One region of the Lentzea sp. NPDC058450 genome, then DNA from elsewhere that is predicted to be linked to it. Evidence: riboswitches for the same ligand, from Rfam matches in the RefSeq annotation. Region 1 holds a riboswitch; each other region holds the start of a gene.
The links. Region 1 has a riboswitch for S-adenosylmethionine ahead of thrC (threonine synthase). Riboswitches for the same ligand answer to the same signal wherever they lie in the genome.
Positions count from the first base shown of each region.

Region 2: linked by a shared signal. The riboswitch ahead of ACFWNN_RS44270 (methionine ABC transporter ATP-binding protein) and the one ahead of thrC (threonine synthase) in region 1 are both predicted to bind S-adenosylmethionine.
Region 3: linked by a shared signal. The riboswitch ahead of ACFWNN_RS11675 (aminotransferase class V-fold PLP-dependent enzyme) and the one ahead of thrC (threonine synthase) in region 1 are both predicted to bind S-adenosylmethionine.

Region 1 covers NZ_JBHXLO010000032.1:96,948-99,204, forward strand. The annotation lists gene thrC (threonine synthase) at 1-941, opposite strand, end outside; SAM riboswitch class I at 953-1,098, opposite strand; gene holA (DNA polymerase III subunit delta) at 1,186-2,154, shown strand; gene ACFWNN_RS36360 (hypothetical protein) at 2,156-2,257, opposite strand, start outside.
Region 2 covers NZ_JBHXLO010000054.1:32,217-34,473, reverse strand. The annotation lists gene rsmA (16S rRNA (adenine(1518)-N(6)/adenine(1519)-N(6))-dimethyltransferase RsmA) at 1-506, shown strand, start outside; SAM riboswitch class I at 595-688, shown strand; gene ACFWNN_RS44270 (methionine ABC transporter ATP-binding protein) at 906-1,904, shown strand; gene ACFWNN_RS44265 (methionine ABC transporter permease) at 1,901-2,257, shown strand, end outside.
Region 3 covers NZ_JBHXLO010000006.1:13,934-16,190, forward strand. The annotation lists gene ACFWNN_RS11670 (potassium/proton antiporter) at 1-1,135, shown strand, start outside; SAM riboswitch class IV at 1,209-1,323, shown strand; gene ACFWNN_RS11675 (aminotransferase class V-fold PLP-dependent enzyme) at 1,360-2,257, shown strand, end outside.

The DNA of each region.
Region 1 (2,257 bases):
GCGCCGATTGCCAGGGACCGGGCGATGGTGTCCGGGCGGACCGGGCGGATGACGTCGTGGCCCGCCTTGAAGGCGGCGGAGATCGGGGAGCAGCCGGTGGCCTGCGCGCCGAACACCTTGTACGGCGAGGCTTCCACCAGGTCGAGCTGGCCGAGTTCGCGGAACGCCTTGTCGACCTTGGTGAGCTGCGAGCCGGACGCGATCGGCACGACGATCTGGTCGGGCAGGCGCCAGCCGAGCTGTTCGGCGACCTCGTAGCCGAGCGTCTTCGAGCCTTCCGCGTAGTACGGGCGGACGTTGACGTTCACGAACGCCCAGTCCTCGTTCTCCGCGGCGAGCTCCTGGGCGAGGCGGTTCACGTCGTCGTAGTTGCCGTCGACGGCGATCAGGGCGCCTTCGTACACCGCGCTCATGAGGATCTTGGCGCGTTCGAGGTTGGAGGGGACGAGAACGACGGACTTCCAGCCGGCACGGGCGGCGGCCGCGGCGACGGCGTTCGCCAGGTTGCCGGTGGACGGGCAGGCCAGCACCTTGAAGCCGAGTTCGCGGGCGGCGGCGAGCGCGACGCCTACGACGCGGTCCTTGAACGAGTGGGTGGGGTTGCCGGTGTCGTCCTTCACCCAGATCTTGCGGACGCCCAAGGCCTTGGCGAGGTTGTGCGCCTCGACCAGGCGGGTGCCGCCGGGATCGGTGTTCGGGTGCTGCTCCACAGTGGACGGAACGGGGAGGAGGCCGCGGTAGCGCCAGATGGACCTGGGGCCGGCCTCGATGTCCTCGCGCCGGATCTTCCCGAAGTCGTAGGCCACTTCCAGCGGCCCGAAACACTCGAGACAGGCGTACTCAGGAGCGAGAGGGGTTTCGTTTCCACACTCACGGCACAGCAGCGCGCGGGCCGGGCCGAGGTCGAACTGGGTGCTCGTGGGCACAGTGACAGCAGTCATCGCGAGGTATCTCCTCATCTTTCCCGCGAAATCGAACGGGTCGGAATTGGCACCGTGATCGTCTGCGCTCAGATGCGTCCACAGGTATGTGCACACAGCGCTGACGCCGGTTGCCGGGGCTTCTTCGGGCCGTTCCCTCTGCCCCTCTGGATGAGCGGTGTTCAGTTGTGGTGACCAAGCTACGGCATAGCTCGGTTTCCGAGCCACAGACGCCCACGATCCGAGACGTGGGAGGATGCCGGTCGTGAGCGCACCGGAGTCACTGCACCTCATCGTCGGTGAAGAGGAGTTGCTGGTCGAACGGGCTGTTCGGGCGGCTCTGGACGCTGCCCGCGAGGTCGATTCGACGGCCGATCTGACCCGCGTCCCGGTGACTGATCTCACGCCTCCGGAGCTCGCCGAACTGGTGAGTCCGTCGCTGTTCGCGGAGGGGCGCGTGATCGTCCTGCAGAACGCGCAGGACATCGGCAAGGAGGTCGCCGACACGGTGCTCTCCTACGTCAAGGCGCCCGCGGACGGGGTCACGCTCGTCGTCCTGCACACCGGCGGTGGCCGCAGCAAGGCGGCCAAGGACCTGCCGGGACAACTGAAGAAGGCCGGTGCGGCGGTCACGGAGTGCGCCAAGGTCACCAAGCCGGCCGAGCGCGAGGCGTTCGTGCGCAACGAGGTGCGGCGGGCGGGCGGCAAGATCGACCCGGAGGCCGTCGCCACGCTCATCGACGCCGTGGGCACGAACCTGCGCGAGCTCGCCGCGGCCTCGTCGCAGCTCGTGTCCGACACCGACGGCAAGGTGACGGTCGAGGAGATCCGCCGCTACCACCAGGGCAAGGCCGAGGTGACGGGGTTCGCCGTCGCGGAGAAGGCCGTCACGGGGGACCGGGCGGGCGCGATGGAGGCGTTGCGCTGGGCGATGCAGCTCGGTGTGCCGCACGTGCTGGTCGCGGACGCGCTCGCGGACGCGGTGCGCACGGTCGCGCGCGTGTCCGCCGTGGGCCGGGCCGACCCGTTCAGCCTGGCCGGTCCGCTCGGCATGCCGCCGTGGAAGATCAAGAAGGCGCAGGCGCAGGCCCGCGGCTGGGACCAGGCGGGTCTCGCCGACGCGATGCAGGTGGTCGCGGGGCTCAACGCCGACGTGAAGGGCGTGGCGGCCGACGCCGACTACGCGCTGGAGCGCGCCGTGCTCCGGATCGTGGCCGCGCACAGCCGTCGTTAGCTCACGTCCGGCGCGGGATCCCGATCAGGTACTGGGCGCCGGTGAAGCCGCGTTCGACGCCGATCGTCCAGTCGAACGACTCCGTGTCGTTCAGGCCGTCGAC
Region 2 (2,257 bases), on a different contig from region 1:
AAGTCACCCAAGAGGACCTGCCGGTACAACCCACCGCGATCGTCGCCAACCTCCCGTACAACGTCGCGGTCCCCGTCGTCCTACACCTCCTGGCCGAACTCCCGAGCCTCCAAAAGGGCCTGGTGATGGTCCAGGCCGAGGTGGCCGACCGGATGGCCGCGAAGCCGGGCAACAAGATCTACGGCGTCCCCAGCGTGAAGCTGGCCTGGTACGCCGAAGCCAAGAAGGCCGGCTCCATCGGCAAGAACGTCTTCTGGCCTGCCCCGAACGTCGACTCGGGCCTGGTTTCCTTCCGCAGGCACGAAAAGCCACTATCTACAGTGGACCGGAAGAAGCTCTTCCAGATCGTCGACGCGGCCTTCGCCCAGCGCCGCAAGACGCTGCGATCGGCCCTGAAGGCGTGGTCGCCGAACGTCGACGAGATCCTGGAAAAGGCCGGCATCGACCCGCAGCTCAGGGGCGAGCAGCTGTCGGTGATCGACTTCATCCGGATCGCCGAGGTCTAGGCCGGGGATCCTTCGGCCAACAGTGTGATCTGTCGAACGAATCGGATTCTGGCTTGCGCAACCGAACGTCCGTCCGGTTGACTGCTACTTGCCATCCGGAGCGACTGAGAGACCTGGCTCTACGACGTCGCAGCAACCACCCGCTGGATGCGGGCAGGTGCTAACGCCAGGACCGATGGAGGAGCACCATGGGTACCGTGCGAATGCTGACGCGCCGTCGAGTTGTCGACCAGTGCCGTCGCACCGCTTCTGCATGTCGTCGCCACCTCGTCTAAGGCGCCTTCTCAAAGTCCTTTGACGCGCACTCAAACGCAGAGTGGCGCACCCCCTGAGCAGCACACCTCGACCGCGCACGTCCACATCGGACGGTGTGCCGTCGCGCGCAGCCGTGGAGCAGAAGTGATCACTGTCGAAAACCTCACCAAGTCCTTCCAGGGCGTCTCCGCCCTCAACGGCGTGACCCTCGACGTCGAGGCCGGCACCGTGCTCGGTGTCGTCGGCCCGAGCGGCGCCGGCAAGTCGACGCTCGCCCGTTGCGTCGCGCTGCTGGAGCGTCCCGACTCCGGGGCGATCCGCGTCGACGGCACCGACATCACCAGCCTCGACGGCAGTGCCCTCCGCGCCGCGCGCCGGCAGATCGGCGTTGTGCCGCAAGGGGATTCGCTGCTCCGTCAGCGCACCGCGGCCGGCAACATCGCCCTGCCGCTCGAGTCCGCCGGCGTGCCCGGACCGCAGCGACGGACGAGGGTCGGCGAGCTGCTGGACCTCGTCGGGCTCACCGACAAGGCCGCCTCGTACCCCGACCAGCTGTCCGGCGGGCAGCGTCAGCGCATCGCCGTGGCGCGTGCGCTGGCCGCCAACCCGAGCGTCCTGCTCGCGGACGAGCCCACGAGTGCCCTCGACCCCGAGACGACCGGCTCCGTGCTGACCGTGCTCGACCGTGCGCGCGCTGAGCTCGGTGTGACCGTGCTCGTCGTCACGCACGACATGGGCGTGGTCCGGAAGATCTGCGACGACGTGGCCGTGCTGGAGCAGGGCAAGGTCGTCGAACACGGCAAGGTGCTCGACCTGGTCAACAACCCCGGCAGCCGCACGAGCAGCTCGCTGCTGCCCGCCGTGGACCTGAACCCGATCAACGAGAGCGCCTACGACCGCGTCGCGGACGTCGTGCTCGTCGGGTTCGCCGCGGTCGGCGCGCTGCTGCCCGAGGCCGCGCACCGGTTCGGCGTCGAGCTCAACATCGTCGGCGGTGGCCTGACGCGCCTCGGCGAGACGCCCGTCGCGCGGTTCCGGCTCGGCCTGAACGGTGAGCGGTCCGACTCCGCGCTGGAGTGGATCGGCGAGGCCGGCGGCGCTGTGCAGAGGTCCCTGAAGGGGCCGCAGGGAGTAGCTGCGTGAGGTCTGCAACACCCTGGTCCGACGTGATCGCGTATCTCGTCGAGGCCACCGGAGAAACGCTGTACATGGTCGGCGTCTCCACGGTCATCGCAACACTGCTCGGCGTTCCCGTGGGTGTTTGGCTTCAGCTCACCGCCAAGGGTGGGCTGCGGCCGAACGCCGCGGTGCACAGGATCCTCAGCTTCGTCACCGACCTGGGCCGCTCGATGCCGTTCATCGTGCTGCTCGTGGCGCTCACGTCGGTCACCCGGCTCATCGTGGGCGGCTCCATCGGCAGCACGGCGGTCATCGTGCCGCTGGCCGTGGGAGCGATCCCATTCGTCGGTCGGCTCGTGCAGAACATCCTGTCCGAG
Region 3 (2,257 bases), on a different contig from region 1:
CTGGCGGATGGCGTTGCTGTGGGGCGCGGTGCTGTCGTCCACGGACGCGGCCGCCGTCTTCAGCGTCCTGCGCTCGTTGGGCGTCGGCGCTCGGCTGACCGGCGCGCTCGAACTGGAGTCCGGCCTCAACGACGCGCCCGTCTACATCGCCGTCGTGCTGCTGGCGTCGTCGGACCAGATCTCGTGGACCGCGCCGCTGCTGGTGATCTACGAACTGGGCGCGGGCGCGTTGATCGGCGTCGTGCTCGGGTTCCTCGGCGGCGCGGGGCTGAGACGCGCGGCGCTGCCCTCCACCGGTCTGTACCCGCTCGCCACGGTGGCGGTGTGCGTGATGGCCTACACGGCCGGAGATCTCGTGCACGCGTCCGGTTTCCTCGCCACCTACGTCGCCGCGCTGGTCCTCGGCAACGCCCGCCTGCCGCACCGCGCCGACACCCTCTCGTTCGCCGAAGGCCTCGGCTGGCTCGCCCAGATCGGCCTCTTCGTGCTCCTCGGCCTCTACGCCTCCCCGCAACGGCTGCTCGACGTGCTGTTCCCCGCGCTGGTCGCGGGCGTGGTGCTGACGTTCGTCGCCCGGCCGCTGTCGGTGGTGCTGTCCTCGCTGCCGTTCAAGGTGCCGTGGCGGGAACAGGCGTTCCTCTCCTGGTCGGGACTGCGCGGCGCGGTGCCGATCGTGTTCGCGCTGATCCCGTTGATCCAGGGCGTGGAGGGCGCGCGGCAACTCGTCGACGTGGTGTTCCTGCTGGTCATCGTGCTGACGATCGTGCAGGGCACGACACTGCCGTTCCTCGCGCGGCGGCTCGGGCTGGTGAAGACGGGGGAGGCGCTGGAGGTCCAGGTCGACTCGTCCCCGCTCGACGAGCTGGGCGCCGAACTGCTCCAGGTGCACATCCAGCGCGGCTCGAAGCTGCACGGCGTCTACATGTCCGAGCTGCGGTTGCCGAGCGGCGCCACAGTCAGCCTCGTGGTGCGCTCGGGGAAGAGTTTCACGCCACAGCCGACGACCCGGCTGCAGACAGAGGACCAGTTGCTCATCGTCACCACGGAGGAGACGCGCGACGCCGCTGAGCGGCGCATACGTGCCGTCGACCGGGCCGGGCGCTACGCCAGGTGGAAGGGCGAGACCGGCGATTAGTCGGTCTCCGAGGCTTCTCACGATGTGATCGGGGTGTCGACGGCGCGGTCACCCTCCGCTAACGTCGTCGGCAGGTCATGAGAGCCAGCGTCAAGCCCAAGCTTGCTGGCCGGCAACCCTCCAACCGCGGTGGGGTGCCCTTGGTGAGGACCTGGTCCGGCGCGTTGGGCGCCGGTCAAGCGCGGGCCTCCACACAAAGGCCCCCTGGCCTCGGAGGCAGCTCGATGACGCTCGCGATCACCCCCAGCACCACCACGGCGGTTCCGGCTGTTGTTGGCGCTGACCTGCGCGTTCCACTGGTCACCGGAGAGCGCGTCACCTACGCCAACCTCGACCACGCGGCCTCGGCGCCCTGTCTGCAGGAGGTGCGCGACGCCGTCGACGAGCTGCTGCCCTGGTACGCCAGCGTGCACCGCGGCGCCGGGTTCGCCTCCCAGGTCTCGACCCGCGTCTACGAGCAGGCCCGCGACCGCATCCGCCGGTTCGTCGGGGCGCGTTCTTCCGACACCGTCGTCTTCACCCGCAACACCACGGACTCGCTGAACCTGTTGGCGCGCAGCGTTCCCCGCAACACCGCCGTCGTCCTGTTCGACAGCGAGCACCACGCCGCGCTGCTCCCCTGGAGGGGTCCGCACGTCCAGCGGATCCCCGCACCGTCTTCGTCCGGCGCCGCAATTGTCGCGCTGGACCGGGCTCTTGCCGCCGCCCCGGTCGGCCCGAGGCTCGTGATCGTCACCGGGGCGTCCAACGTCACGGGGGAGCTGTGGCCGGTCGCCGAGCTCGCGAAGGTCGCCCGCCGTCACGGCGCGCGCATCGCTCTCGACGCCGCCCAGCTCGCCCCGCACCGCCCGATCGACGTGCGTGAGCTGGACGTCGACTACATCGCGTTCTCCGGCCACAAGATCTACGCCCCGTTCGGCGCCGGTGTGCTGGTCGGCCGTGCGGACTGGCTCCAGCAGGCCCAGCCGTACCTGGTCGGCGGCGGCGCCACCTCCAAGGTCACCGACCACGGCGACCGCCTCGGCGTGGCCTGGTCCGCGGTGCCCGAGCGGCACGAGGCCGGCAGCCCGAACGTCGTCGGCGTGCACGCGCTGGCCGCGGCCTGCGAGATCCTGTCGCGGC